Regions from separate parts of the Oceanobacillus sp. CAU 1775 genome, predicted to be linked through region 2. Evidence: a T-box and tRNA genes for the amino acid it is inferred to sense, from the RefSeq annotation. Region 2 holds a T-box; the other holds one or more tRNA genes.
What was found. The T-box of region 2 lies ahead of alaS (alanine--tRNA ligase). A T-box ahead of a tRNA ligase gene usually reads a tRNA of that ligase, here a tRNA-Ala.
Positions count from the first base shown of each region.

Region 1: it encodes a tRNA-Ala, which carries the amino acid that the T-box ahead of alaS (alanine--tRNA ligase) is inferred to sense. The anticodon was not compared.

Region 1 covers NZ_JBTLRO010000012.1:22,085-38,183, forward strand. Annotated here, with positions in the region: gene ACXYMZ_RS15440 (DUF4097 family beta strand repeat-containing protein) at 1-287, opposite strand, end outside; gene panF (sodium/pantothenate symporter) at 379-1,812, opposite strand; gene ACXYMZ_RS15450 (YhdT family protein) at 1,806-2,084, opposite strand; gene ACXYMZ_RS15455 (thermonuclease family protein) at 2,224-4,431, opposite strand; tRNA gene ACXYMZ_RS15460 (tRNA-Ala) at 4,698-4,768, shown strand; gene ACXYMZ_RS15465 (NAD(P)-dependent alcohol dehydrogenase) at 4,946-6,139, opposite strand; gene ACXYMZ_RS15470 (response regulator transcription factor) at 6,297-6,980, shown strand; gene ACXYMZ_RS15475 (hypothetical protein) at 7,631-7,834, opposite strand; gene ACXYMZ_RS15480 (GNAT family N-acetyltransferase) at 7,844-8,365, opposite strand; gene ACXYMZ_RS15485 (hypothetical protein) at 8,433-8,642, opposite strand; gene ACXYMZ_RS15490 (hypothetical protein) at 8,700-9,149, opposite strand; gene ACXYMZ_RS15495 (heavy-metal-associated domain-containing protein) at 9,441-9,650, opposite strand; gene ACXYMZ_RS15500 (MerR family transcriptional regulator) at 9,825-10,568, opposite strand; gene ACXYMZ_RS15505 (hypothetical protein) at 10,712-11,257, shown strand; gene ACXYMZ_RS15510 (VTC domain-containing protein) at 11,744-12,502, shown strand; gene ACXYMZ_RS15515 (DUF4956 domain-containing protein) at 12,503-13,177, shown strand; gene ACXYMZ_RS15520 (squalene/phytoene synthase family protein) at 13,212-14,039, opposite strand; gene ACXYMZ_RS15525 (MFS transporter) at 14,324-15,490, shown strand; gene ACXYMZ_RS15530 (AI-2E family transporter) at 15,664-16,099, shown strand, end outside.
Region 2 covers NZ_JBTLRO010000004.1:295,197-311,295, reverse strand. Annotated here, with positions in the region: gene ACXYMZ_RS09470 (O-methyltransferase) at 1-202, opposite strand, end outside; gene mltG (endolytic transglycosylase MltG) at 298-1,413, opposite strand; gene ACXYMZ_RS09460 (DUF1292 domain-containing protein) at 1,600-1,890, opposite strand; gene ruvX (Holliday junction resolvase RuvX) at 1,904-2,317, opposite strand; gene ACXYMZ_RS09450 (IreB family regulatory phosphoprotein) at 2,318-2,584, opposite strand; gene alaS (alanine--tRNA ligase) at 2,678-5,323, opposite strand; T-box leader at 5,452-5,651, opposite strand; gene ACXYMZ_RS09440 (AI-2E family transporter) at 5,695-6,762, opposite strand; gene ACXYMZ_RS09435 (hypothetical protein) at 6,828-7,013, opposite strand; gene recD2 (SF1B family DNA helicase RecD2) at 7,077-9,389, opposite strand; gene ACXYMZ_RS09425 (tetratricopeptide repeat protein) at 9,415-10,077, opposite strand; gene mnmA (tRNA 2-thiouridine(34) synthase MnmA) at 10,093-11,205, opposite strand; gene ACXYMZ_RS09415 (cysteine desulfurase family protein) at 11,220-12,362, opposite strand; gene cymR (cysteine metabolism transcriptional regulator CymR) at 12,442-12,861, opposite strand; gene ACXYMZ_RS09405 (replication-associated recombination protein A) at 13,062-14,372, shown strand; gene ACXYMZ_RS09400 (RsfA family transcriptional regulator) at 14,418-15,059, shown strand; RNA gene ssrS (6S RNA) at 15,144-15,318, opposite strand; gene aspS (aspartate--tRNA ligase) at 15,499-16,099, opposite strand, start outside.

The DNA.
Region 1 (16,099 bases), on a different contig from region 2:
TCCGGTAAGCGAATTTCTAGCTTCGCATATTCGCCACTACGTATATTTAGAATTCTTTTCTTTTGCGGGATTTCCGCCTCAACAACCAAGCGATCATTCACCAAGCTCATTTGAAGCTCTGGACCTTTTTCAAATGTTTCTAATGTAATGTCGACCTGTGCTTTATCATGAATAATAAATTCAATATTTACGATATCGGAGTGTATTTCAAATTCTTTTATCTGAGAAACTTTTACTGTATTTTCTTGGATGACAGGTTCCTTCTTATTTTTAAATAGATTAACCATGCTCTCACCTCTTAGGATTTATTTTCTAACTCTTAGTTTAAGTAAAAACCCGTTTCTAAGATACATCCTGATGGTTGAAACATTCTCAGACTTAAGGCTGAATTTTATTTTTTGTCATAAGACTTAGGCTCACATAACCGATAAATGAAAGCACAACAGCAGTTACAACCGAATGCATGCCAAAGGGCTGCGGGTAAAAGTTTTCAAAGATAATATAGCTACTAACCCCAATAATAATAGATGCTAGTGCACCGTATTTATTTCCGTTTTTCCAATATAAGCCAAGAACAATTGGCCAGATAAACGTCGCTTCTAACCCACCCATTGAAAAGAGATTTAGCCAAATAATTAAATCTGGCGGCTGCAAGGAAAGGAAAATAACAATAATGCCAAGAATTGCAGTGATCCACATACTTAATGAGCGTATTTTTTTCTCTGGTGCTTTTGGTTCTATGTAATTTAAATATACGTCTTTTACAATTGTTGAGCTTACAAGTAGTAGCAAAGAATTTACAGTAGTCATTATTGCTGCCATTGGTGCTGCAAGAACGATTCCCGTTAACCAACCAGGTAGAACTTCTTGTGCAACGAGTGGCATGACCGTGTCCCCTACTTCAATTCCTGGAAGAACTGGACGTGAAAGCGCACCAATTAAGTGCATATTCAGCATGATAAAACCGACCACAATTGTACTTATGATAATCCCACGGTGCATGGATCTTGAGTTTTTATATGACATTGTACGAATAGCAATTTGTGGTAAAGCGACAACTCCGACACCAACAAGCACCCAGAAGGATGAAACATATGCTGGAGTAAGCGTACCTTCTGCTCCAAATGGAGTTATCAGATTAGGATTTTCAGCTGCCATATTAGAAATGATATTCGGTACACCTCCACCAGCAACAATAACAGCCACTAGTAAAACCAATGTACCCGTCACCATGATGATTCCTTGAATAGCATCAGTTAGTGCAATTGATCGAAAACCACCAATAATTACATAAATTAAAACCGAAACAGAAAAAATCAATAAAGATGCTAGATATGGAAGTCCTGTTAAGGATTCAATCAAGCGTCCCCCACCAATCCACTGGGCAGACATTGCTGAAAAAAGAAAGATTAATATACTTAATGATGACAAAATCACTACCCATTTGGATTGATAACGCTCTTTTAAAAAGTCGACAATCGTAACTGCTTTATATCTACGAGTCACAATAGCGAATTTTTTTCCTAAAACCATTAATACAAAATAACCTGTAACTAACTGCGACATCGACAAAAGTACCCAGCCAAGCCCTTGATTATAAGCTGCTCCAGGCCCACTTAGAAAACTACTCGCACTTCCATAAGTCGTAACCATTGTCATTGCGAGAACGAATCCGCCAAGACTTCTTCCACCGAGAAAGTATTCTTGAAGGAAGCTATTCGTCGAACGTACATATTTACTTGCCCATATCCCAACCCCACTAATGAGGACTAAGAATATTAATAATGGAATAATCGCTTCCCAATTTACCATTCATCGCTCTCCTCATCTTCAATTGGTACTTCAACAAAGAATTTCTTTATTACAAAAATCACAAGTACTACCATCACGACAAATCCCAAGACACAACTATAGAAAAACCATGCAGGGAAGCCAAAAACATAAGAGTACTCCGATGGATCTTTGCTACCTAACCCATAGGCAAAGCCATACCACCAGAAAAAATTAAAAAGTGCCAACCCTACACCAATCAAAGCTTCACGATTGGCTATTTTATTTACATCGTATTTATCTAACGATTCCAAGAGAACCCTCCTCGTGAAAAAATCTATGTTTATATTCTATCGGAGTATCTCCCTTAAGTGAAGTACTAGATTTAATCTTATAAATTTTTTGCATAAAAATAGACCCAGCCTTTTAAAGCTGGATCTATCATTTTACAACCTACTTGTTTTTCACTTTTTTACTAAAACTTACTTTAAGCACCTTATCCTTCACGTCATTCATTTCAATAGTTACTTTATCAACACCATCTGTAACTGTAAGGGTTGCATTTTTGTCTTTTAAAATATCAACTTGTTTTTTATTTAATAGAAGATCACGAGGTTTCTTTTCATTGAAAATATTGATTAGTACATGATCTCCATCATTTACAACATCTAATTGTTTTGTATGAATGGTTGCTGTTCCATTATTTTTCTTTGGTTCGATTACCACATAATTCGGTTCCTCTGGTTCTTCCGGATCTTCAGGATCCACCACTGTTCCTTCAGGGACGAAACCGTAAGACTCTGCTTCTTCAGCACTAACAAAGAATATACGTTTTTCAACTGGAACTGTTGCCCATGCATTTGGTTCCACATATTCCATCGTGTCAGAGTTACCTACATAACGCAGGAAGCCTTTTTGATCATCGTTTGCTCGGAATGCGAATGGTAGTTCAAGCAATGGATTTTCTGGATTCCAAATCCCTAAGCCTTGATCTTTCGCTGTCTTTACTGCTTCTTGGTAGAGTGGGTATGCTTCTTCATCAAAAGGTGCAATGAAGTAAGATGTTGCTAATCCATCTTTTACCATTTGCAAGTTAATATTCATCCCATCTGCCGCACGGATTACTTCTGCTAAAACTCTACCATAATCATCTGTCGGTTGATCACCAATCTTTAGATAAATTTTGTCGCCTGGCTGAATCAATGATGTAATATGATCTGTTGCTAAATCACCAAAATATTTCTGATTCGCATTAATTTCTGCTCTTTCAGGTGCTTTATTTTTTGCTGTATACGTTTCTGCTGTATCCATATTTAAGAAGCGAATACGAGTTTCTCCAAATACAGGATCTTGGATACGGATAGTATCACCGTCTGTAATCGTAGCCACTGTTGCTTCATAATAACCAGCTGAAGATGGAGGTGCGGCTTGTTCTTCACTTTTTACAATGTCCGACTGTTCAGTAGGAATGAGCTGGTACGTATTATATTGACTAACAATCGCCGTTAGATCATACCAGTAACCTGCTTCAACCTGTGTAATATCTAAAGCATTTTCCATTACTCGAAGCGTGGTCCCATTAAAGTCCTCGTCGATAACTGAAACGTTATAACCACCGCCTGCTAGACTGTCAGGAACTCTGTTAATATATCCTTGTAATTGAACAAGCTGTCCTTCAAAGCCTTCTGCAATTGCTGGATTTTGTAAATCCTCTAATGTAATTTGTTTCGGCTCTGGTAATGTTTGATTCTCTGCAATAATTTCAACAGATACCGGTACTACTTCTTTCAAGCCATTATATGTTGCAAGTTCACCGGTAACAATAACTTTATCTCCCTTAACGACATCAGGAAGATTCCCTTGTGTATATGCAAATAAGTTAATACCTGCTGTTTCATCTTGAATGTATGTTGAGAACTGTGCACCATTACTGATAGCACGGTTGTCTGCTGTTACAACACCTTCTACTTGAACAATTGTCCCATCAGGAAGATTTCGTGCTTCTTCAAGTGAATATTCACCTGCTCCCGGGTCTCCTGGTTCACCTGGCTCTTCAGGTGGGTCCACTGGAGTAACACCGTCCATTGTATGGCTTCCTAGGTATGCAAAAGTATTTGAAGCATATGCGTCCCATTCATTCGTATTATAAATCGTTGATGGTGAAGTAACTCCTGGTACACGAACGAGTGTAACATCTACTCCAAAGTTCTCACGGACACCGATTTCACCAACAACATCAATCACTTCATTATTTTTATTTAAAGAAATAGCATCATCGCCATTAAAATTAATGACAGCATTATTCGTTACATCAGCTTTTGCAAGAATTGCATCATCAGCACTTGCATGAGCGAGTATGAAAACTTCACCATGTTCTAATGTTCCAGATAATGTAAGTGTTTGTGAAGCTGTTGCCGCTCCATTAGAGTAAAGAGCCACTTGATAGTCTGACAAATCTACCGTACTGCTTGTCCCATTATAAATTTCAATCGCTTTATTGAACGAACTACCTTCCACATATTCCGAAATAAATAAGTCGTCAGCGACATTTTCACCGTTTTCAGCAGAAGCTATCGTTGCGAAAGCCCCTGTGAAATTCATAAATACTACAGCTAAAATAAGTAAGAGATTAAAAACTTTAAGCGTTAATGATTTTTTCATTCTCTTCCTCCACATTTTTTTATTCCCTCGAATTCAAGGGTCAATTACAATATTACATATAGTAGATTAAATTGGTATTAACTTTTCGTAAATTTAAACAATTAACAGAACTTTACACCTAGATAAGGAGTAAAAGGGTTATTTTGTCCTTCCTCTCCCTTTTTGAAACAGTACGAAAGTTGGATGTTTAAGTTTAGCTCCTTAAATATACTTTGCTTGATTTACTTACTTTTTAATCATATAATCAAATATGCATTATAAATTTAGGGGCCATAGTATAATGGGATTACATTTGCATGGCATGCAAAATATCGGAGTTCGATTCTCCGTGGCTCCATACAAAAATAAACAAATCAAAAAAAGACACAAAATCTTAATGGTTTTGGTCTTTTTTATTATATATTCAAATACATCTTGAGGACATTATCGTTGAATTAAAATAAAGTAATGAACTACCCTTACCAAGTAGGCAAAGGATAGTTCATTTTAAACTTTTGCAACGATTGTTGTAACGTTAATTCTTATACTCAATCGGTTCATCTTTTCGGTATTCTTCATCAATAATCAAGATAGGCTTGATGGAAACACCTTTACTGGAATCTGCAGATGCTTCATTGATTTCTTCAAATTTGTAGTAGTCGTTTAGTTTATCGAATGGGAATTTTCCTTGTTTATGGTATTCCACAATCTTCGGAACAGCAATTTGTGGAACAACATCCCCCATGCTGACACCAATAATTTTACGGTTACCCATTACTAATTCCATATACGTACTGAACTCTACTAAATTCGGAGTTACAGCTAATGGAACACTCACCCCACGTTTTGATAGAACTTCGATAGAGGATTTGATAACTTGTGATACACCTGTCGTATCAATAGAATAGTTAACACCTTTTCCACCTGTAATTTCTTTCATACGTTCTTCAAGATTTTCTGTTTTACTATTAATTGTATGCGTAGCACCTAGCTCTTTTGCTAATTCTAAGCGTGAATCATGGATATCAACTGCAACTACAGTATGGCAACCTTCAACTACTGCTGTCATTAATGCGGAAAGACCCACTGTACCTGTACCAAATACTGCAATCGATGAGCCAGTCTCTGGTTTTAGTGCATTCGCTACTGTACCATAACCTGTCATTAACCCACATCCAAGTGGTGCTACTTTACGTAAGTCGACATCTGAATCCACTTTAATCACATTATTTTCACCAGTAATTGTGTAAGTTGAGAAAGAACTTTGTTTCAAGAAGTTAGAAACTGGCGTACCATCTTCTCTATAAAATGTATGTGATCCATCATGACGTTCTCCACCGCCCATGTTTAATTCAACAAAGTCATCACATGCTGATGGGTAGCCCGTACGACAGCTGTCACATGCTCCACAATAATCATAAGCTAAAACGACTTGGTCATCTACTTCTAATCCTTTAACAGCGCTACCAACCTGTTCAACAATTCCAGCCCCTTCATGGCCAAGAACGATTGGCATTGGAACAGCCAACCCGCCTCCTAGACGCATTCCTTCATCTGATTGACAAATTCCGCTCGCAACCATTTTCACAAGAACTTCCGTTGCATGCAGTTCACCAAGCTTAAGTTCCTCCATTTGATAATCTTCATTCACACCATTAATGACAGCTGCTTTCGTCGTCAACTGACATTCCCCTGAAACTACATTTGCTACTTCTTCTTTTGTTTTCATTTAAATTCCTCCTTAAATTTTAAAACTTAAATTGGATATGTGTTTTTTTAACTAAACCGTTTTGTTAAGCGCTTTCATTACCAATGTTAAACTATTTTTAATGGTTATTATATTCCTAATGTTGTATGCTTGTACTACCACAAAAGGAGTAGATAATATGTTAGGTATACCTACTTTTGAAGAGCAATTTGCAAAATTGGATGATTTAGAGACACATGAGGAAAGATTAATTAAAGTTTTGGAAATATATCTGAAGAACTTTCCGGTAAGTAACGTTTATCTTTGTAGATACTCTCCGATTGGTTTTTTAGGAGAAGGTGTCATTGCTCTAGAAGATAATGAATTACGATATATTCATAATGAACGCTATGATGTTAGAACAGTGCCAGCTATAATGATAGCCATCAAGGAAAAAAAGGCAGTTTTTGTTGGAAGAGAAGAATTATTCAAGATCACTTCTAGCAACTATATTCTAAATAAAAATTTGAGTGGATTTTTGGTGTCTCCTATTTTACAAAGGGGAAATGTGATTGCTTTTCTTTACACTTATGTTTTTGAAAATATAGAAGTAAAAGAAGAACTACTCGAAGCAATTGCTCAATTTGGCAAGCAAGTCGGGAACCGAATCAATGAAACGTACGCAGAACAAAAATTGCTAAGTAAACGTGAATTTGAAGTAATGAAACAAATTGCAGATGGCTGCTCCACTAAGGAAATAGCGACAAATCTTTCACTAAGTGAATTAACAATAAAGCAATATGTAAAACTTGCGAGAGAAAAGTTAGGCGCATCCAATCGAGCACATGCAGTAGCGAATATGTATCGGCTGGGGATTTTATAGGGGCTGGCGTAATAAAGAGAAACAATCGTGGGGTTTTTTTATTTATTTCCATTAAATTTAATTCGTTATTTTAAAGAATTCATGCTATACTAGTCTAGCGATGAGCTGATTTGTGTAAGACGAGGAACAAGGTATTGATGTGAATGTGAACCACATCGTTCACTCGCCACAAATTTCGTGAACGCCTATATTTATATAGGCGTTTTTTATTTGGATTTTTTTAAAGAATTGTTTTTCTAATTGGAGGTTTTTGGTTTGAAGAACAAGATCACAAACTATATAATACTATTTAAATAATCGAAAGTATTAGGTCTATAAATAGGAGATTAATCATGCAGATTGTTTATGTTATTATTTCCTCCATATTAGCAGTACTTAGTATTCTTCCTTGGATCACTCTAAACACATCTATAGATTTTCTGGAAATCATTACGTTCGGACTAACGGGCTGCGCTGTTTTCCTGCCATCCCTTTATGCATTGCTTAGTTTACTTATCGCACTCCTGCTGAAAAAAAGTGGAATAAAGTTATTTCTAATGATTAGCAGTTCTCTATTTTTTATTTTTAATTTAGTTATGGCTTTGGTTGGGATATTCGGCTTTCAGAATCCTTAAGATGATAAAGCTACCTGTCTTTTACAAAGTTGTAAACTAACCCTCTTTAGATTTTATTGCAAGGTAATGTAGTGGTCCGCCAAATATTAAGCCTGCAAGAGCGATTCCAACAAAAACGGGTAAGTAGGAAAGTAATTCAATACGATTACCTAATGAAAAGTCTATAATCATACGTATAAGTGTTACAATAACCGGAGCAGCAATCGACCAAAATAATATTATCTTAACGTTTTTTCGCAAGACCTCACCTCATAAATTTGAAGTATTGTATTCCAACCTATATTGAATCAATTGATTTTCTCTTCCTAAATAAGTCTCGGTACCTTTTCTACTTACTTCCTTAAATCTAAGCTTTTCAAGCATTCTTTGTGAACGTAAATTATCTTCATGCGTTTCTGCCGTGAATAACGTGATCCCAAAGTTTTCATTGCCATACTTCATTGTGTGGAGCATCGCAGTAAATCCCAGACCTCTCCCCCACATCGTGCTATCACCGATAGCAATTCCTAATTCTGCTGTACTTTCTTTTATAGCTGCTAAGTCTGCGTAACCAATCATTTTCTCATGATGCTCAATCCCCAACCGGATAAAATCTTTCGCATCCTGCCGAACACAGTGTAGCCACCACTCGTAAAGTTCCTCTTCACTTCTATTTATTTCCCACTCATTCGCCATACAGAACTTTTCATCTTTGCTCCAAACGTGCACATATTCAAAATCACCTTCTGTAATTGGTCTAATCTTTATGGAATGTGAATGTAATTCTTTCATGCCATTCTCCCTGTCCCCTTTACTCTTTTGCAACCATCAATATGATAAAAATAAATAGTAAACCAGATTACCCGTATTTTTTAGTGTATTTAACAAGCCCAAATAAAATAGCTATGATAAGAATCAGTGAAAAGCCTGTAGCCAAGATCTTGTTTTCACCAAATAAAGAAGCTAACAGAACATCATAAGTTGGAACTCCTAATGCATAAAGTAATGGTAAAACTAATAGGCTTGTTGCTATACCAGCAATAAATACAAGCACATACTTTTTATTCATCTAACTCCCTCCTTATAAAATGAATACCTTTTATCTACTTTGCTAAACTTCTATATTCTATGACTCTATTTTTAAGAATTCGATCGGAACATCTTTATGCAATTTAAGGCTTAAATTTTTAAATCGACTTATTTGCTCGCTGTCTGAGATTTGATATTCAGCATGATGAATTTTTGCAGAATACATACTGAAGTCTTTATCGCTTTCGTTTACCCAGAATTCTATTTTCAAGGATTCATTATCGTCCTCGAAATGAACAGTCAGCTGACCATCTTCTAACGCATATGTCCCTTTCTTAAAATTAATAGAATCGGTATCCACTTTTCCATTCGAAAAAGCTAAAGTCATAATAGAATCATAGCGATTAGGGTTATCGAAATTCTCTTGTGAAATTGGACTTGGAATATATGCAATATCAAAAGTTTGGCCAGATAATTCGTCATCGTCATTACAAGCTGCAAGCATTAGGACAAATAAAAGTATCGGAAAAATAATAAGCTTTTTCATGATTACTTCCCCTTTCTATCGGAATACATAATATTTAGTTATCTTTACATACGAATGAATTTGGAAAAAGTTTCAATTTGTTCTAGGGATTTTGTTGTAAATTTATATTAATTCTGCGCTTAGATACTTATCTCTAATCTAATCCCATTTATCAAGCATAATAATGGCCCCAGCTAAAAAGATTATAAACTGAGGCATTATAAATTTTATCTGGCTACTTTCTATAGTAAATTGTACCATTAAAAATAAGCATAGCACCCTTTCTTTAAGGCGCTATGCTTATAATTCTCACTATTTTATTACTTCATAACCTAATTTCTCGATCGTTTCTTTTAGATCATCTTTTGTTACTTCGGATTCATTGATTGATGCTTTTACTTTACTTGAGTTGAAAAGCACTCTCGCTTCTTCTACTCCCGACATCTTTTTCACCGCAGTTTCTATCTTTTTAATACAAGACGGACATGTAAGGGGCTCTAATTGTAATTGAATATTAGTCATTAAAATCCTCTCCTTTGTTGTTCTACCTCTATTATATAGGGTGAATACTTTTAAATCTTTGACCTAGGTCAATTATTATATTAATAAAGTGTGGTGCTTTTTCTTACTAACTATAGTGTAAGCTATTTTCGATTTTCCGTAATTGACGGAGGTCAAGATTTAGGAGAAATTCTATTAATTTAGTCGTTCTGCATAAATACGCATTGCATCTCGCATAAATTCTGCAAGTCCATCCCCGAATTGGTCAATATTTTTTGTGAATCGCTCATCACTCACATACATTTCCCCTAGATTTTTAAATGCCTCTGGCGAATAGCTTCCTACCTTTTGAAGGAATGTATACCAGTCGTGGATATACTGCTGTGCAATGTCTGAGTCTGGTTTCTCATGGCGAACATTCGCTAGCCTTTCATAAATTGTATTGACTTCTTTTTCCATGTCTTTTACTTCTAGATTTGATTTACTGTTAATTTTGGCATTCGACTGATCGACCGCCTTGTCACCCCAGCGTTCTCTTGCTTCTGCCTCATATGGATTTTTACTAAAATCAAAGCCTTTAAATTTATCTTGATTTGTCATTTCAATCTTTCCTTTCATATTTAAAATAGTCTTGTCAATTGTCTCGATTAATTGCTCAAGTTGTATTTTCTTTTGTGTTAGCATTTTCCGCTGTAATTTTAAAGCTTCCGTTTTATCGAAGGTCGGATCCTGAATAATCTCTTTTATTTTTTTCAACGGAAAACCAAGCTCACGGAAAAATAGTATTTGTTGTAGCTCTTGAAGATTTTCTTGTGAGTACATGCGATAACCTGATGCTGTTATATCGTCGGGGGTGAGTAATCCTATTTCGTCATAATGATGTAGTGTGCGCACACTAATCCCCACTAGGTCAGCTACTTCCTTTATCTTCATGCTAATCCCTCCTCACTTTTTAATATAATCTATAACGTAACGTGAGAGTCAATACTTTTTTAGAATAGCCCATTCTTTCTAAATTCAATCCCCTTCTAGACATTTTCACCATATAGTGAAGGGAATAGTTTGATAGGAGGCTAGTATTTATGAATCACTATCCATATGATGAAGAAGATAGACAGTTTAATTTGCCAGGGTATTTATTAGGGCAGATGTTCGGCGGTGGTCAACAAGCCCCGCCATTTGGACCACCTAGTTTTCCAGGGGGGCCAGGCGGCGGGTTTCCTGGTGGTGGAGGCTTTCCTGGAGGGCCCGGAGGAGGTTTCCCTGGGGGTGGCGGATTTCCTGGAGGAACACTGGGTGGAGGTTTCCCTGGGGGTGGCGGATTTCCTGGTGGAACACCGGGTGGAGGTGGATTCCCAGGTCAACAGCAAGGGCAAGGTGGACCACCAACTTCACCACCACCTGGATTCACTCCGCAGCAAGCACAATTCCAAACTTTCGCAGTTGATCCCGGAGCAATTCGCGGCTGTCTTTTCCGTTTTACGTATGTATGGCTAAGACGTGATGCATTCTGGTTTTACCCTGTATTCGTAGGCCGCAATTCAATTGCAGGCTACCGCTGGAGAAGAAATCGGTGGGTTTATTTTGGAATTGACTTAGAGCAGATTCAATCATTTCAGTGTTATTGATTGGTGTCAGCATACCTTAGGTGGTGTGCTGATTTTTTTGTTTTAGTGGTTGAGAATGGTAGTTTGAGCTGCGAATCCTGAAGTTGTCACAATTTACCCCGAAGTCGTCACAGAATATCCCGAAGTGGACACAATTTCCACCGAAGTTGTCACACAATATCCCGAAGTTCACAATTGGGGGCAGCGTAGCTTTTGCTACAGACTGATTCTCGCACTATTATTTGGTAAATAATGTTAATTTATGCTCAAATGCTGAAGTTCACAGTGAAGTCGCTGATGTTCACATGGAAGTTACCTAATGTTCAAAATTAAGTCGCCGATGTTCACATAGTTCCCGCCCAAGTTCACAATTGCCTCCCCTCCACAAAACCCAAAATCCCACCACACATTAACACATCTTTACCAAACTCTAACCATTTTCTAATCTATCTCACATCACACTCTTACTCTCGCAGTCTAAGATAAGTAATCAAGGAGGGGTTAGGGATGGCAATAGAAATTTTTAGAAGAAAAGAACAAAAATACTTAATTACACTGGAACAATACAATGCACTTATACAGAGAATTGCTCCTTATATGAGACCTGACAAGTTTGGGGATGAGGGCAGGTACACGGTGACTAGTCTTTACTTTGAAAGCGCAGATAATAAGATTTATTACGAGACTAAGAACAAGCTGAGGTACAGGCAAAAGCTCCGACTACGTGTCTATAATGATGCTGATTTAAACAGTACTGCTTTTTTTGAAGTAAAACAAAAGCATAAGAAAGTTGTTAATAAGCGGAGGATGCTAATCCCGCTTTCGGAAGCCTACAGGTATTTACATGAAATGGATGAAGATCTCACAAAATATGAAACTTCAAACCAACAAGTACTTAGAGAAATTGATTACTTTCGTAAACTATATCAGTTAGAACCTGGAATGGTTGTAAGCTACGACAGACATGCTTTACATGGCATCAAGGATAAAGAACTGCGAATGACTTTCGATTTTAATTTACGATGTAGAAATGATGATTTGCAGGTAGAAAACGGACCTTATGGTGACTTATTTATTGATGAAAATTTAGTTGTACTTGAGGTGAAGGTAAATGATAGTGTGCCTTTATGGCTCACACGGATTCTGCAAGAGTTAAATTGTGAGCAGCGCAGTGCGTCAAAGTATTGCACAAGCACGGAACTTTTAAATAATATGGCCCCACCAGTTGGGACTGCATTAGAAAACGTAACAATAGGAGGAATATAAATGGATATATTTAATCAAATTTTCGGTTCGGGTGGAACGGACGGGTCGCTAGTTCTTACCTTAACAGCAATGACATTAGCATCTGTCTTGAGTATTTTTATTACGTTAGTTTATCAATTTACTTTTACAGGTGAACGCTATTCGCAGAACTTTGTCCATACAATTATTATAATGAGCGTGGTCGTATCTGTGGTTATGAATGTGGTTAGCGGGAATGCAGGTGTGGCGTTTGGTTTATTTGCAGTATTTTCCTTAATCCGTTTTCGTAGTGCTGTGACGGACGCGAAGGATATAGCTTATATTTTCTTTGGACTTTCGGTTGGGATGACATGTGGTTTGTATCAATTTGAATTAGCGATTATATTGACTTTCTTTGCGAGCATTTTATTTTATCTACTTTATAAATTTGAATATGGAAAAGGCAAAGATACGCAGATTCTAAAGGTAACTGTTCCAGAAAACTTAAATCATGAGAATTTACTTGATGATGTTTTTGAAGCGTTTACGATTTCTAACCATTTACGACAAGTAGAAACGACAAATCTAGGAACGATGATTATGTACACGTACGCGATTCGGACAAAAATGGAGACCAAGGATAAAGTTTTACTTGATCGCATAAGAGAAAAAAATGCGAATTTAAAAGTCTCCTTAACATATATGCAAAACGAATAAAAATAGGGTGAGGCCAAATTATGGCGCTCACCCATTATTTTGTTTCATTTAAAATTTCATCCACAGTTTCTTCTACTTCTACTCTAGTCATTTTCTCTTGACCTGCATTCATTGCACGTAATGTCTTCTTCGCTAAAGCTAGAGGTATTTTACAGAAAAGAATTATATTTTTCGTTTTTAAGTCTTTCATATATTGATCTGCTTTATCAAGATTCCCCCAAGCATAATCAAACATATCTTCTCGAGTCCAACCATCTGGAAGGAAACGAACACCACGCTCGGCATCTTCATCTTGATTCCTTAGCATATTCACAGCTTGAAGGCCACGTCCATAGCCCAAAGCTAATTCATAATCTGTTTCAGTACCATCATACCATCGCCAAATATCAGATAGCATGACACCAACTAACCCAGCAACATAATAGGTGTATTCATCAAGATCTTCCTTTGTTTGTACGACGAACTCTTTTTCTACCCATTTCGCCATACCTTCAGCCATTTCACTCGTTGATTCCATTACTTTAGCTACAATATCATCAGGACAAATTTCCACCCAGTCTGCGAGTCTAAGTGTTACTTCAGGTAAATCATCATGATATGGCTCTGTTAGGGCTTCATATGCGGTTCTATCAAATTTATTCGCTTTCAATAGTTCACTCGTTGCTTCCAGTAATTTAATTTTACTTTCTGCAGGCATTGTTTCATGATCTTCAATTTCATCAATTGCACGCATGCATAAATAAGCAGCACCTACTGTTTTCCGAAGTGTTGGTTTTAATAATTTTATTGGTATATAAAAAGTTCTGCTCGTAAGCTTTAAAATATGCATTGCTTCTTTTTGTAAATTCGCTTCCGTACTCAAATTATTTCCTCCTTCAAAACTGAAGTAATACAAGTATAACAAAAATGTGCCGTTATTTCTTGTTTATTGTTAACTTTGCTTTTGAATGAGCTTTTCCTATGCTCTACCTTGTAAATTCATGGAAATGCAATTAAGATGGTATTTGTACTTTAATTAGATTGTTCAAAAGGAGGATAAAAAGGACCTAGAATTTCGAGGCGGAAAAGCGAGCATTCGTGCGAGATTCGAAGCGTCATTTTTACCGGACTTTTGAACTTACATCTAAATGTGAAAGGTGTAACATCATGGATAAACGAGTGTACTTTTTAATGACCGTTTCCTTTGTTGTAGGAATGGTTGAGTTAATTATTGGGGGAATTTTAGATCTGATAGCGATTGATTTAGGTGTAAGCATAGGGCTTGCTGGAATGTTAATTACCATTTTTTCATTAACATTCGGGATTTCAGCGCCAATTCTTCTCGTTCTCACAGCAAAAATGGAACGAAAAAAGCTAACAACAATCGCGCTTTTTGTGTTTTTATTCGGGAATATTCTTGCTGTAATCAGTCCGACATACAGCATTCTATTTATAGGAAGAATTATTTCTGCGGCGAGTGGATCAATATTAATTATTCTTTGTATTGTGATGGCTGCAAATATTGTTGAACCCAGGTATCGTGGAAGAGCGATAGGTATTGTAAGTATGGGGGTTAGTGGTTCGCTTGTGTTAGGGGTCCCAATTGGCTTAAGCCTAGGAAACTTCTTTGGATGGCGTGCTCCTTTTCTTATGATTGTCATTCTAACGGTTATTAGTATGATTGGTGTCCATTTCTTTATGGAGCGAGTCCCACCAAGGCCAGTTAGCTCAATAAAAGAACAATTCCAATCACTGAAAGATAAAAAAATCTTATTCGCGCATTTGACTGTCTTCGCTCTTTTATCTGGTCATGCCGTGCTTTATGCTTACTTAACTCCTTATGTAAAAATAACGATGGGATTAGGTGAAAATAGCATCAGCTTGATCTACCTTGTTTTTGGTATTGCTGCCGTTAGTGGCGGTGCAATTGGAGGAACGATGGCTGATAAGTTTGGGGTGCAGCGTGTTTCTTTAACTGTAATCATTACTTTTATGATTGCGATATTCTTATTACCGCAAACGACTACAATACTTCCATTATTTATTCTTGCATTGGTAGTATGGGGCGTCATGAGTTGGGCGATAAGTCCACCCTTACAGAGTTATCTCATGGATAATGCTCCCGAGACAGCTGATATGCAAGTAAGTATTTATAACTCTGCACTTCATTTTGGGATTGCTTTCGGATCGTTCATCGGAGGAATCGTTGTCGATCAAGCATCAATTGAATGGAACCCATACGTCGGAGGCATACTCGTTGTAATTGCTTTAGGAACAATGCTTATCTCTCTCAAGCAAAAAAGCAATGCTCCCGAGAAATCATTGACGAATTAAAACTCAACAAAAATCAAACATCTATTTGCTATCTTTTATAAACTTAGCATGTAGATGTTTTTTTAACGATAAGAAATCTAGTAAACCATTGTAATTCTTTATAGAAGTAACTTATAATATGTCTAATAGAAAATAGAACATTTTAAAATAGAATCTGATTAAAGGGGTAGAAAATGAAGCAGACAAGTAGATTCATTCAATTTCTAGGAGGAAAAAATTTATTCTTTCTTTTTGCATTATTAGCACTTATCGGGATAACTATTTTAGTTTATACAAAAATTGATTTCGTTTTTCATCCATTTATCGTTATTTTCTCAACTGTCGCACCACCATTAATTCTAGCCTTTATCGCGTTTTATCTTTTAAATCCAATAGTAAACATTTTAGAAAAAATTCGTATTCCGCGACTCTGGGGAATTATCATTCTAATTCTTGCTATTGGTGGGATCATCACAGGTATCGTACTTCTCACTGCACCACTTATTCAGCAGCAGGTACAAGATCTAATTACGACTTTCCCAAATTACTTAGGAGAGCTTGGTGCTAGCTTTACGACTTGGTTACAAAATTCATTCCTCGCACCGTATTATGACGATGCTTATAATTGGG
Region 2 (16,099 bases):
GCAATGCAGAGTAACCAATAGCAGTTCCAATTTCTAATATATTTTTAGGTTTGTGGATTTTAATTAAGTTCAGCATATAATCAATACTTACACTACTCATGATTGGTACATTGTTTTCAATTGCATATGCTTCTAATTCTTTTATCCAAGAATCCTTTGCAGGTAAACATTCCTCTAAATAGCTTTCTATCTGTTCATCCATATATAATACCTCTTTTTTATAAAATACGATTCCTTTTAAAAGGAGAAGAGTCTGAGAAATAACATTTACGGTTATCACTCAAGCTCTCCGAAGTCTTACCTATATGTTTGTATATTTTGGTTGTGTTCATCAAGTGTTTCGGCATAATAAATATTTCCAGCACTGTCATGTAAGAAATAGAAATAATTATTGTTTGCTGGATTTATAACTGCTTCAAATGAGCTCATGCCAAAGTTGCTTATTGGGCCAATAGGAAGCCCTTCAATATAATAAGTGTTATATGGTGATTCTATTTCTAAGTCCTCATATAATACCCTATCTTTGTGTTCCCCATGTGCATACAATACAGTTGGATCTGTTTGTAGTCGCATCCCTTGTTCTAGACGGTTATAGAACACTCCTGCTATCTGTTGGCGTTGATCATTAGCACCGGATTCTTTTTCAATAATCGATGCAAATGTGAGTGCCTCATGAACGGTAAAATCTCTGTTAGCTATTGTGTCTAGGTAACCAGTCACTACCGAATTAGTCTGATCTAGCATCATTTCAATAATGGACTCAATGGAAGGGTCCTCTTCATATATATCATAAGTAATACCAAATAAATACCCTTCTAACGGTGTTCGTATATCTTCATGCAATATATCTTCTGAAAGAATATTAGGATATCTACTTATTAAATCATTCAGATAATCTTCATCATTTGCAATTTCAACAAAATCCTCACTAGTAAAGGAGAACTTTCCAGAAAAGATTTCCGCTATTTGTTCCACAGTTAACCCTTCAGGAACTGTCACCCGGTGGGTAGGTTCGAGAACTATCTTCCCACTCTTAAGTGATTCTATAATTTCATCGAGCGTCATCGTAGGGCTAAACGTATACTCGCCTGCTTGGAAACCAGATTCATTTTTAAAACTTATATAAAACCTAAATATAAGTGCACTATTTATAATATTATTTTCTTCCAAGATGGATGCTATCGTTGAAGTTGAAGAGCCAATTGGTATCTCAATATCAACTGTTTCTTCACTTTCTGAAGCCACAGGTTCTAGTCCGCTTTTCACGAAAGAATAACCCCAAAACACAGCTACTACAAGGGCTATTGTCACTAAAAATAATACGATAAAAACAATTTTACGAATCGTACTTGCTTCCTGACCTTTGGCATTTCTATTTTCTCTAAATCTATTTAGGAAATTACCTTTTGACATAAGACCTCTCCCTCTAACTCGGTTTAATCAATGAAATGAATAAGTGAAACATCTGTTGATGCAGTGATAAACATTTAGTTTCACCTATTGGGCGAGTTCTTCCTGTGAGGAAAACACCCTATCATTTTATGCAGGGAAAAGCTGATGTCCTCTTCAGACATCAGCTCAATTAAACATTTAAGATGGTTAATCTTCATTTTCCTCTTCTTCTGCTAATGTTTGGAGCATTTCTTCAACCATTTCCCATTCCTCATCCGATTCGATAGGGAATAAAGAGAAATCTTCTTCATCATCGTCTCTTTCTTCATAACGAAAAGCATATACTTCAACTTCGTCATCTTCAGCCTGTTCAATAGGAACAACAGCAACATATGACTGTTCTGTCTCGTCTACATCAAATGTAAATAATACTTCGAATAAATGTTCATCGCCGTTTTCATCAGGAATGATGATTCTTTCTTGTTCTTCTAATGGCATGTAGTCACCTCATTTATTTTTGATCAAGATACCCCTGTAATATCATTACAGCAGCCATCTTGTCGATTACCTTTTTTCTTTTTTGCCTGCTTAGATCTGCCTCAAGCAAGACCCTTTCGGCAGCCATCGTAGATAGACGTTCATCCCACAACACAACTGGTATTCCAAACTTCTTTTCAAAGTGTCTAGCATATCGCTGCGATGCTTCGCCACGTTCACCGATTGTGCCATTCATATTTTTTGGCAATCCAATGACAGCTTTAGTAATTTCATACTCATCGATAATCTTCTTCAATTCTTCATCTGCAGAAGGAATATTACTCTCATTCCAATAAATAGTTGTTATACCTTGAGCTGTCCAACCGAAGGCATCACTAACAGCTACACCTATGGTTTTCGACCCTACATCTAATCCTATAATTTTCATCTAATTGTTTTTCTGCTCTTTCAAATAAAATTTCACAAGCTCTTCAATTACTTCATCTCGTTCGACTTTGCGTATTAAGTTTCTCGCGTCTTTATGTCTTGGGATGTATGCAGGGTCACCAGAAAGTAAATAACCTACAATTTGATTGATTGGATTGTATCCTTTTTCCTGCAATGCTTCATGTACAGTAAAAAGAATTGTTTTAATATCTTGTTCAAATGGTTCGTCTGAGAAATTAAATTTCATTGTCTTATCAATTGAACTCATTGTGACACCTCATTCCAAGTTTTTCCCACTTCACATATTCTATCATATATATTAAAAACATTATAACCTTTTCAAGTGATAGTTACAAACCCATTAGCCATTTATCGTTTGTGATACATATTTCTTAACGGATTCTAATGCTTCTGCAATTTTTTCAGGCTTGCTTCCTCCAGCTTGTGCCATATCTGGACGGCCACCGCCACCACCACCGCAAATTTCCGCAGCTTGTTTAATTAAATGACCAGCATGTAATTTACGTTCAATTAAATCTTTTGAAACTCCAGCAGCTAATTGAACTTTTCCTCCTTGTTCAGTAGCTAACAGAATAACAGCTGATTCTAATTTTTGTTTTAATTCATCTACCATATTACGTAGCTGATTCATATCTTTAACATCTACTTGTTGAGCTAAAACAGTGACTCCTGATACATCTTCTGCCTGCTCAACGATGGAAGCAGTACCTACATTAGCTAGTTTCGCACTAAGTGACTCATTTTCCTTTTGTAGATTCTTTAACTCTTTTTGTAAGCCAGCAAATTTTTCGATTGTTTGTTTATCTTCATTTGCTTTTACAAGTGATTTAACTTCATTTAGGATTTCAGCTTTTTCATTTAAGTATTGGTAAGCAAGTTTACTTGTTACTGCCTCAATACGTCTTGTACCTGCTCCAATTCCACCTTCAGAAACAATCTTAAATAAACCAATCTCAGATGTATTTCGTACGTGGCACCCACCACAAAGCTCAACACTAAAGTCACCAACCTGTACTACGCGAACAATATCGCCATACTTCTCACCAAATAACGCCATCGCTCCTAATTCTTTTGCTTCATCAATTTTCATTGAATTTATTGCTACGTCAATGGAATTCCATATTTTCTCGTTCACAATCGACTCAATTTCTACAATCGCTTCACTTGATACAGCTTCAAAGTGTGTGAAATCGAAACGTAATCTGTCAGGAGTAACTAAAGAACCTGCTTGATTGACATGGTTTCCTAACACATCTTTTAATGCTTGATGTAGTAAATGTGTTGCTGTGTGATTTTTAATAATACTATTACGGAACCTTTCTTCAACAATCGCTCTTACTTTATCACCTTGCGCAATCTCACCATCTTTAACAACTACACGATGAATATGCTGGCCTTTTGGTGACTTTTGTACGTCTTTAACATAGAGACTAGCATTGTCAGTATAGATCCAACCCGTGTCAGCTACCTGTCCACCACTTTCAGCATAGAAAGGTGTTTCTGCTAAATAGAGATAAACTTCATCGGCTTCTTGAGCGGATTGAATTATTTCGGTCTCATTAAAAATAGTTGCAATAGTAGTAGTCAACTCTAACGTATCATAACCTACAAAGCTACTCTCTACATCGATTTCATTCATTAGGCTATTCTGCACTTGCATGGAGTCGACTTTTTGCCTTGCACTTCTAGCGCGCTCTCTTTGCTTTTGCATTTCGTTTTCATATTCTACTTCATCTATTGTAAAACCATGTTGTTCTACATATTCAGCAGTTAGCTCTTTAGGGAACCCGTACGTATCATACAAACGGAAGACTTCTTTACCAGGAAATACTTTGTTTCCTGCAGCCTCTTCTTGTTTAATAATAGAAGTAAGAATTTCTAATCCATCATTTAAAGTCTCGTGGAATCGTTCCTCCTCCACTTTTATTATCTTTATAATATAATCTTTTTGTTCAAGAACCTGTGGATAATGATCCTTCATAATCGAACCAACTGTTTCAACTAAGTCATGCATAAATGGTTGCTCGATACCAATGTCTTTTGCGAAGCGAATTGCTCTTCTTAACAACCTTCTTAATACATAACCACGGCCTTCATTAGATGGAATTGCGCCATCACCGATAGCAAAACTAACTGTTCGAATATGATCAGCAATAACTTTATAAGCAGTGGTTGCTTTCTCTTCTTGCCCATAAGTAAGATTTGCTATTTCTTCAATTTTATTAATAATAGGCATAAATAAGTCTGTCTCGAAATTTGTAGGTACATCTTGAATTATTGATACTACTCTTTCTAGTCCCATTCCAGTATCAATGTTTTTCATTGGCAGTGGTGTATACGTATCATCAGGGTTGTGATTGAATTGAGAAAATACGAGATTCCAGATTTCTAAATATCTACTATTTTCTCCACCTGGATATAATTCAGGATCATTTAAATCATTTCCATACTTCTCTCCACGATCATAGAAAATTTCCGTATTTGGTCCACTTGGTCCTTCCCCGATATCCCAGAAGTTTTCTTCTAAACGAATGATTCTTTCTTTAGGAAGTTTAATTTCATGAAGCCAAATATCGTACGCTTCATCGTCTTCAGGGTGTACGGTAACTGACAATAAATTCTCGTCGAAATCAAGCCACTTTTCACTTGTTAGAAACTCCCAAGCAAACTGGATTGCTTCTTTCTTGAAATAATCCCCAATTGAGAAATTACCTAGCATTTCAAAAAATGTATGGTGTCTTGCTGTATACCCTACATTTTCTATATCATTCGTACGAATCGCTTTTTGTGCATTAACGATCTTCGGATTATTTGGCACTACTCTACCATCAAAGTACTTCTTCAATGTAGCAACACCACTATTAATCCATAAAAGACTTGGATCATCGACCGGTACAAGTGATGCACTCGGTTCCACCGCATGATCTTTCTCTTTAAAGTAATCGATAAACATTTGTCTAACTTCAGCAGATGTTAACTGTTTCATATAAAATCCCTCCATAAAATACTTTTGTTATTCCAGAAATGGCGCTGTTAAAGTTCATTGGTGTTGAGGATAAACCCGCTTCGGACTTTAACATAGCGAATAAAATAAAAAAATCCCCTCTCTGCAAATGCAGGGACGAGATTGTCGTGGTACCACCCTAATTATGAATATAAATTCATCACTCTAGCATGGTAACGGTTTGAAACCGGCGGGGATTAGCCGCACTCTAATGGTAGCATTCCATAATCTCTTGTTAGGATTCTTCCAGCAATGAAATCCCTCTCTAGAAACAAAAAAATTATGTACTGGTCATTTTTAACGATTTAAAATATATTCTTCTGACGATATTATATTGAAAAAACCTTATGATGTCAATTAGTAGTCGTCCACGGGGATAAATGAATGTAAAATACTTTCAAAATAGTAAGCACCGGCACGGCCAAAAGCATTCCAATCACACCAAATAATTCACCACCCAATAGCAATACAAAAATAATTGCAACCGGATGGATATTAATACTCTTTCCTACAATATAAGGAGAAAGTAAGTTCCCCTCAATAATTTGAATAACAACCACAGCAATAATCACATATAAAGCTAAGCTTGCAGACACTGTATACGCGAGGATAACTGCAGGGATTGCTCCAATAATTGGACCGAAATAAGGAATAAGATTTGTGATTCCAAAGAGAATTGCGAGTAACAAGGCATATGGAACATCCAACCATTTAAATATCAGAAAAGTTGTTAGCGCTACAAACGAACATACGATTAACTGTCCCCGAATATATCCGCCTAAATTTTTATCAATTCCTTCAGCAACCTTCTTAAAGTATTGCCTATTTTTCGTTGGAATGATTTTCATAAAAAATCCTTTTAACAATTGTTGATCCTTTATAAAATAAAAGACTAAAACTGGAATAACAGTAATGATTATAATCATATCGAAAATATGCATGAACCCATTCATTAATTTCGTTAATAATTGGTCTAGAATCGCTTCTATATTAGTAAAAAGTCCATCCACCTTTTCATGGACGGTCTCAGGAAGAAAAGCAGTATAATCATATATACTATAAATAAAGTCATCATACATTTTAATAAACTCAGGAAAATTCTGTGTTAAGTCATTTAACTGTTGAATAATTAATGGGTAAACACGATAAAATAGAAAACCTATTCCCCCAAAAAATACCGTATATATTAAAAGAACTGCCAAACCTTTATGTATTTGGTGTTTGTTTAGAAAGGATATCAAAGGATATAGTAAATACGCTAAAAAACCAGCTATTAAAAACGGAAGTGATATTCTCCAGATAAACTGGAAAAAGATAATGTAGATTGGATATGTTTTATAAACCAGATAGGAGAATATCAATAATAAAATGGCAAATAATAGTAAATAAATAAGATTTTTATTTTGAAGGAACCGAAGCATAGTAACACCTCCAATAGTTGAAAGGTCTTTTAAAACAGTTAAAGCTCTTTAACTAATCGGAGTCATTAAATACTTCTTTCTTCTTCTGTAAATAAATCATTTAGTGGACTCAGACTTCCGTCCATTTCTATTTGATGTAAGTTAATTTTATTTTTATCTACGACAACTTCAATATAACAATTCCAACAATAATATGCGTGTAATCCTATTTTCCCTAGGTTACTTCCTCTACAATTCGGACAATCCACCACTATCAACTCCTGATTAAGAACTATATAATAGCCTAACCAGAAATATTATGAACTATACTTTTTTTACATGAAATCATAAGGACTAATTTCTTCTTCATCTGTTTCTGTCTCTGGCGAACTATCCGTTTCTAACCTTTGTTGTAATTGACTAACAAGTGTTGTATAACGACTATTTGTATCTATTGTCGCCACACCTCGAAATAATGCTTCTTTTTCCCCACAAATGATAAGTGATTTTTTACTTCTTGTTATAGCAGTATAAAGTAAGTTCTTCCTTAGCATTCGATAGTAGGAGGATAAGACAGGTAAAATGACGATTGGAAATTCACTGCCTTGTGACTTATGAATGGATATACAGTACGCATGCATGAAGTTACTATAGTCTTTTCTCTCATATACAATCTCTTTTTCTTCAAAAGCAATAACAACCTGTTCTTTTTTTTCAACATTTTCTTTCTCAAAAAAGATTGCAACGATTTCTCCAATGTCCCCGTTAAAGATTCCATCTTCTGGTTGATTAACGAGCTGAATTACCCGATCACCGACACGATAGTTTGTATCATGCACCTTGATTTCTTTCTTCTTCTCTGTTTTTGGATTAATCATTTCTTGAAGTTCAATATTAATTCGGTTGATGCCAGCTTCTGTCCGATAAATCGGTGCTAGTACTTGAATGTCATTCGGTTCTATTCCTTTATCAACTGCACGCTTATAGATAGTTGCTATCACTTGGACCATCTGTCTTTCATTTGCTTGAATAAAGCTAAAATCACTCGCATTTTTTAATGATTCTTCTTCCAATGCATTATTCTTTATTTCATGTGCAAGTTGGATGATTTTTGAACCTTCTTTTTGACGATAGACTTCATTTAGTCTTACGATAGGAATTCTTTCACTTGATAAAAGATCTGAGAGCACCTGACCAGGTCCAACAGAAGGCAACTGATCTTCATCTCCGACTACTAAAACCTGCATATTATCGGGAATTGCTTTAAATAAATGATTAGCAAGCCATATATCAACCATCGAAAACTCATCAACAATTAAGAAGCGACCAGATAGTGGATTGTTTTCATCACGGTCAAACGTGGTATGCCCATCCCATCCTAATAGCCGATGTACAGTTACGGCTGGAAGGCCAGTTGACTCACTTAATCTCTTTGCTGCTCGACCAGTAGGTGCTGTTAAGACAAAAGGAAATTCTCCCTTGCTCTCATAATCATCTATATCTAAGGAAAGGTCATGAATCGTTGCATAAGCCTTAACGATTCCTTTAATTACTGTCGTTTTTCCTGTCCCGGGCCCACCCGTTAATATCATTAATTTAGAATGCAATGCTTTCTCAATTGCATTAAATTGTTCTTTCCCATAACTCAGTACTTCTTCCTCTTCAATTTCACCTGTAATTTTTAATAATTCTGCTAGGGTTGTCTCTGATTCAACTGGCTTTCTTATAATTCTGTTGAGATTTCCTGCAAAATTATCTTCTGCATAATATAAGGAAGGTAAATAAACATTTTTATCTATTACAATGACTTTCTTTTCAGCGTTTAAAGCTTCTAATCTTTCCAAGATGACTTCTTTTTCAAGTTGGTATAGGCCTAGTAGCTGATAAACTTCTGCAACACAATCATCAATAGGTAGATAAACATGACCATCTTGAATACTTTTTTGAATGACAAAAATACATCCAGCCCCAATTCGGTTTGGATGTGTCATGGAGATGCCATTTGCTGCAGCGATACGATCGGCAGTTTGAAAACCAAATCCATCAACATCAAATACGAGTTGATAAGGATCGTCGTGAAGCACAGATATGGCCTCTTCCTTGTATTTTTGATAAATCTTTTGTGCCATTTTTAGACCGAGTTGATAATTTGATAGTGAAATCGCAACATTCTCAAAGCCCTGATGCTCTACTAAACTTTCAAATAAAGAGTTTGCTGCTTTTTTACTAAGACCAGAAATATTGTTTAGATAAGATGGGTCATCTAAAATTTTCGGGATTGCATTTACACCTAATTGGTCAACAATTTTTGTTGCAGTCTTAACACCAATTGCGTAAAATAAATCGCTTGAAAGGTAACTAATTAAACCTTCTTTTGTATCGGGGATATATGTTTGATAAGAATCAACCCGATATTGAACACCAAACCGTGAATGGTCCTCAAATTCTCCAAAAAAGAGATACATGTTTTCTTCTGTCAACTGTGTAAAGTACCCTTTTACTACAATTTCCTTCTCGTCGAAATCTTCGTTCGTTTCATCGATTAGAACTTTTACGATCGAGAAGTTTTCCGCTTCGTTGTTGAAAATCGTATATAGTACAGTACCTTTGATAAACTTTTTTTCGGTTAGACTCTCTTCGTTTTCCATTATAAACAACCCCACATTTCGTTGCTTAATTCTCTTTAAGAAACTTCTCTATCTGTTTCTTGCCATTTCCGGCTAAGTAGTGCTCAGGATGGAATTTTAATGCAAGATCAAAATGCTCAAGTGCTTTATCAGGGTCTTCATTAAATGCAGCAATGACGCCCAAATTATAATGGGCATCACTGTGCTCTGAGTCCATGGCTATTACTTTTTCAAAAACGGTTTGAGCTTCCTCTAGTAAGTTTGATTGTGCTAAGGATAGTCCGTATTGGAATAAATAATTCACATCCTCTGGCTCTAGTTCAGTTGCACGAAGCAAGTATGGTAAAGCCAATTTAAATTGGTCCTGATATTGTAAGGAAAGCCCTAATAAATAATAAACATCCGCTTCTTCTAAACCATTCGCCATTGCCGTTTGGAAAAACTTTTGAGCTTCTTGATAATTTTCCTGTTCAAAAAATAAATTACCCAAGCCAAAATAGGCTGTTGCTGCTTTTTTATCTAACTCAATTGCTTTCAAGAAAAACCTTTCCGCACGCTCTGTTTCATTTATTTCAGTCAATAAATTTCCGAAATTTATATAACCGATTGGATCTTTAGGGTTTTCTTCAATAATTTCATTAAAAAGCTTTGCTGCTTCCTCATAATTTCTATCTTTCATATATTCGATTGCTTGTTTATTTTTATCCATTGCAAAGCTCCTAACTTAACCAACGTATTGCAGTTGTTCCTTATTCTTCATCACTTTGTCGATTGTCGCCCCACCTAAACAAACTTGTCCATCATAGAAAACAACTGCTTGTCCTGGAGTAATCGCACGTTCGCTATTAGCAAAATCTACACGAACGGTATTATCATCTAAAATAGTAACTTTCACATCACTATCTTTTTGACGGTATCTAAATTTCGCCGTACAAGTAAAACTCTCTTTAATATCATCTGGATTTATCCAGTTAACATCTGTTGCTATTAATGAATCAGAATATAATTTTTCATTTTCATAACTTTGTTCTACATAAAGTACATTATCTTGTAAATTCTTTCCAACGACAAACCACGGGTCTCCCGCTCCACCGATACCTAGACCTTGTCTTTGACCAATTGTGTAGTACATTAATCCATCATGCTTTCCAATTACTTCACCAGCTAATGTTTGCATTTCACCAGGTTGTGCAGGTAAATACTCACTTAGGAACTCTTTGAAATTTCTTTCTCCGATAAAGCAAATTCCAGTTGAATCCTTTTTCGTCGCAGTTGCTAGGTTATGCTTTTTCGCAATCTCTCTTACTTCTGATTTCTCAAGATGTCCTAAAGGAAACATTACTTTTTCTAGTACATCACTTGAAAGTTGGTTAAGGAAGTAAGTTTGATCCTTGTTATTATCTACTCCACGAAGCATTTCTACTTTCCCATCAACATTTCTAACTTGTGCATAATGCCCTGTAGCCAAATAATCCGCACCTAAAGCTAATGCATGGTCTAAAAATGCTTTAAACTTAATTTCTTTATTACACATTACATCTGGATTCGGAGTACGACCAGCTTTATATTCGTCAAGAAAATAAGTAAACACTTTATCCCAATACTCTTTTTCAAAGTTAACCGAATAATACGGGATATCTAACTGATTTGCTACGCGCACAACATCATCAAAGTCTTCTGTTGCGGTACAAACGCCAAATTCATCTGTATCATCCCAGTTTTTCATAAAAATCCCTACAACATCATAGCCTTGCTCTTTTAAAAGCAATGCTGCAACTGATGAGTCTACTCCACCACTCATCCCAATAACGACACGAGTGTTTTTATTTTCATTCATATTTATCACTTTCCTTAATTTATTAATCTTTTTATGATTTTTGCAATCCTTTTTGCAGCCTCTATTACATTTTCTTCCGAATTCGCAATTCCAAAGCTAAAACGAATTGAGTTGGTTGTGCATGGGTTACCTTCTCCAAACATTGCACTAAGTACATGCGATGGTTCAATACTTCCAGCAGTACATGCACTTCCACTAGAAGCTGATATTTTCGATAGATCTAAATTCGCTAGTACTTGTTCAACATTTGTACCCGGAAAACTTATATTTACAATAGAAGGAACAGTCTCATTCATGCTCCCATTGACTTCAAAGTTAACTTCTTCATTTTTAAATTGTTCTATAAAAAGGTTTTTATACTGTTGATATTCCCCGTATTTTTTATTCTTCGTTTCCTCTGATAACTGAACAGCTTTCTCAAGACCAACTATTGCAGGAACATTCTCGGTTCCAGGTCGGCGCTTTCTTTCCTGTTCACCGCCAAAGAAAAGGGTATTAATTTTTACAGTCTCTTTTGCATAGAGGAAACCAATTCCTTTAGGTCCATTTATCTTATGTCCTGAAACGGTTAGTAAATCAATATTCAAATCTTTAACATTTATATCAAGTAAGCCATAAGCCTGAACTGCGTCTGTGTGAAAATAAGCTTGATGGTCTTTCATAACTTCACCAATTTCTTTAATTGGTTGAATAACACCAGTTTCGTTATTTACGTACATGATTGAAACTAGAATTGTATCTTCGCGTAGAGCCTCTTGCAAATCTGCAATCTTAATTTGACCACTTTCATCTACTGGTAAGTATGTTACTTCGAAACCCTGAGTTTCCAAATATTCAGCAGCATGAAGAACAGCATGGTGTTCTTGTACGGTAGTAATAATATGGTTTCCAGACGCCTTATTTGCGAGTGCAGTACCGATCAATGCAATATTATCGGCTTCTGTTCCACCACTTGTAAAAAATATTTCTTTTTCGTCTGCTTGAATACTTTTTGAAATTGTATAACGAGCACCATCTAGTAATTTTCTTGCTTTTCTACCAGAGGAATGTACGCTAGATGGATTTCCATAAACGTCATTAAAAACAGCAGTCATTGCTGTAGTTACTCTTGGATCCATTGGAGTTGTTGCCGCATGATCTAAATATATCTCTTCCATTAAAGTAAATTCCCTTCTAACTAGAGTAAAACTTTTTTTATGTGGCTGTGTTAAAGTTAATTGTTATTGTGAGCATGGCTTAGATATAAAACATATATGCTTCTGATTCTTGGTTACCATCTGAGTGGACAAGGTCGTCAAGGGTTGTCGTATCTAATACATCTCTAATGGCATCACGGATTCGAATCCACAAAGCTTGCTGTGCCGGTTTTTCATCTTCTATACCCTCAACAAGAGTAATCGGCCCTTCTAATGCACGAATAATATCACCAGCTTTTATTTCATTAGGCGCCTTTGAAAGTTTATAACCTCCGTAAGCACCTCTAATACTTTTTATTAACCCAGCATTCCTAAGAGGAGTAGCTAATTGTTCTAGGTAGTGATCAGATAAATCATTATCTTTCGCAATCGATTTTAAAGACTTAGGACCCTCACCATAATGTTTCGCAAGTTCCACCATAATCGTAAGTCCATATCTTCCCTTTGTAGTAATTTTCATTCCTGCACCTCTTCCCAAAAACCAAAATCATCTATATCATTATTTTAAATTTGTTCCTATAATTAAACTCATTAGAGCATTATACTACTTTTCTTATAGTCTTTACACTAATTGATATTATAACATGAAATCTCTTCCTCTTGCATTTAAGCTATTTGAGGATTAAGCTTTAACTATAACATTTATAAAGGGCGATTTAGATGAAACAACAACCATTAGCATTACGTATGCGACCTGAACATTTAGATGACGTGATCGGTCAAGAGCATCTAATTGGCGAGGGTAAATTAATAGATCGAATGGTAAAAGCAGAACGACTTGCATCAATGATTCTGTTTGGTCCTCCTGGTACAGGAAAGACTTCAACAGCTTTTGCCATAGCAAAGACTGCTGGTTTCAAAGTGAAATTATTGAATGCAGTAATCGATAAGAAAAAGGATATGGAAATAGTTGTTGAAGAAGCGAAAATGACAGGGCATGTCGTTCTCATTCTTGATGAAGTACACCGTCTCGATAAAGCGAAACAAGATTTTCTACTACCACATCTAGAAACAAATCTCATTACAATGATTGGATGTACAACGAGTAATCCATTCCACTCTATAAATCCTGCAATTCGAAGTAGATGTCATTTATTTGAACTAAATTCACTAGGACCAGAAGATGTTAAAAAAGTTTTACTTCGTGCGATTGATGACGAAACGAATGGTCTAGGGAAATTAAATATTGATATTACAGATGAAGCATTAGAACACTTCGCGAACAGTGCGAATGGAGATATGCGTCAAGCATTAAACGGTTTGGAACTTGCAGCAGCGTCCACACCAGAAGATGATAATGGTATTATTCATATTGATTTAGCAACATCAGAACAATGTATGCAAAAGAAGAGTTTTTCACATGATAAGGACGGAGATGCACATTATGATGTCCTATCAGCTTTTCAAAAATCAATACGTGGAAGTGATGTAAACGCATCTCTTCATTATTTAGGAAGATTAATTGAAGCTGGAGATTTAGATAGTATTGCCAGAAGAATGCTAGTTATTGCCTATGAGGATATTGGACTTGCTAATCCACAAGCAGGACCTAGAGCGCTAGCAGCCGTTCAAACTGCAGAACGTTTAGGATTTCCAGAGGCAAGAATTCCACTTGCTGTAGCGATTACAGAACTTGCTTTATCACCAAAATCAAATACAGCTTATAAAGCATTAGACCATGCATTAGCTGATATTCGTAGTGGAAAAAGTGGAGATATTCCATTACATTTGAAGGATGCACATTATAAAGGTGCGGAAGAATTGGGTAGAGGCACGGATTATAAATATCCACATAACTATGATGGAGCATGGGTTCCACAGCAATATTTGCCTGATAGAATTAAGAATCAGAAGTATTTTCACCCTGTTGAAACTGGTAAATTTGAAAAGGCTATGAAACAGGTATATGAAAAAATTCAAAGAGACTCAAAGAATACGTATAATTCCTCTTTCTCTGGTAATAATAAATAGAAACAACATATTCTATTGTTTTATAGAGAAAAAGGAGTTGTTCGTATGGCCAAAGTAAGACAGGATGCCTGGTCACATGAGGATGATTTACTATTAGCAGAAACCGTCCTTAGGCATATTCGTGAAGGAAGCACACAATTAAATGCATTTGACGAGGTTGGTGATAAATTGAATCGAACCTCTGCAGCATGTGGGTTTCGTTGGAATGCAGAAGTACGTAATAAATATATTCATGCAATCGACCTTGCAAAAAGACAAAGAAAAGAAATGAAACGTTCACAAGCACTAAGTGGTAATCTTAAAGTGAAGCAACAAATAGAATTTCCTACTAAACCAAACTTTGATTTTCAAAATGAAACTAGTAGTGAAATAACGATAGATAAAGTTGTAGCGTTTCTAAAAAACCTAAAACAAGACTATTATGCTTCAAATCAATCAAAAGCAACAATTGAAATGAAAGAAAAAGAAAATATTAGCTTGAAAGAAAAAGTCGAACAATTAAAACGTGAGCTTGAGCAAACCGAAAAACAGCTTGAAACCATTCAAGAGGATTACCAAACGTTCATTCAAATTATGGACCGTGCAAGAAGAATGACTGTTTTACAGGATGAACAAAAATTTGTAGCCCCTGCTTTTCGAATGGACAAGAATGGGAATCTCGAACAACTAATCAATCAGAGTAAATAATCCTCCCATTATTCATTCTGGTTTTCTAAAAAAACTGCTACAAAGATTTTAGTCTTCGTCGCAGTTTTTTTATTCTATGTACCGATCAATCCCGATTATGCCGTCCAGGTAAAGTTTTGATCCCGCTTTTCGCAGGTGGGTGCCCTGTTCCATCATACGTGATTGCCAATGAAGGCAATTTGTATAATGGAAACGTCGGGCTCCCTTTCAAATGTTGTTCGGTCAAAATACTTTGTATGAACGTACACATCAGGATTGAGGGATAATTCTTAATTGTAAATTTATATTAACACAACCAAATTATCGATGCAAGCTATTAAAACAATTCATCGATTATTTGGCTTGTCCTTTTTAAAATGTTGAGTAAATAGTTCGTACGCTTGGAAATCGGAATAGAAAAGGGATACGAGGTTTTCGCCTGTATCCCTTTTTAAAATTATTATTTATTTTTGGTTTCTTTCTTTGCAATTGCAATAGATAACTCTTTTAATTGCTCATTTGCTACTTCGTTTGGCGCTTCTGTTAAGAGGTCTGAAGCAGAAGCTGTTTTTGGAAATAGAATGGTATCTCTTAGATTTGATCTACCTGCAAGGAGCATAACGATTCTATCCAGTCCGAGTGCAATCCCTCCATGAGGTGGTGCACCGTGTTCTAGAGCTTCAAGCAAGAATCCAAACTGCTCTCTAGCTTCTTCCTCAGTAAACCCAAGTACCTCAAACATTTGATCCTGAATCTCTTTCTTATAAATCCTTAGAGATCCTCCGCCTAATTCATAACCATTTAGTACGATATCGTAAGCATTCGCTAGAACGCTTCCTGGATCAGTCTTTAACTTTTCTAAATCGGCTTCAACAGGAGAAGTAAATGGGTGATGTGCCGCAAAGTAACGACCAAGCTCTTCGTCATATTCTAGCAATGGCCAATCAGTAACCCATAAGAAGTTGTATTTTGTCTCATCAATTAAACCTAATTCTTTTCCTAGCTTAAGACGTAAAGCACCTAAGCTATCGAAAACAACATTTGTCTTATCTGCTACAAAT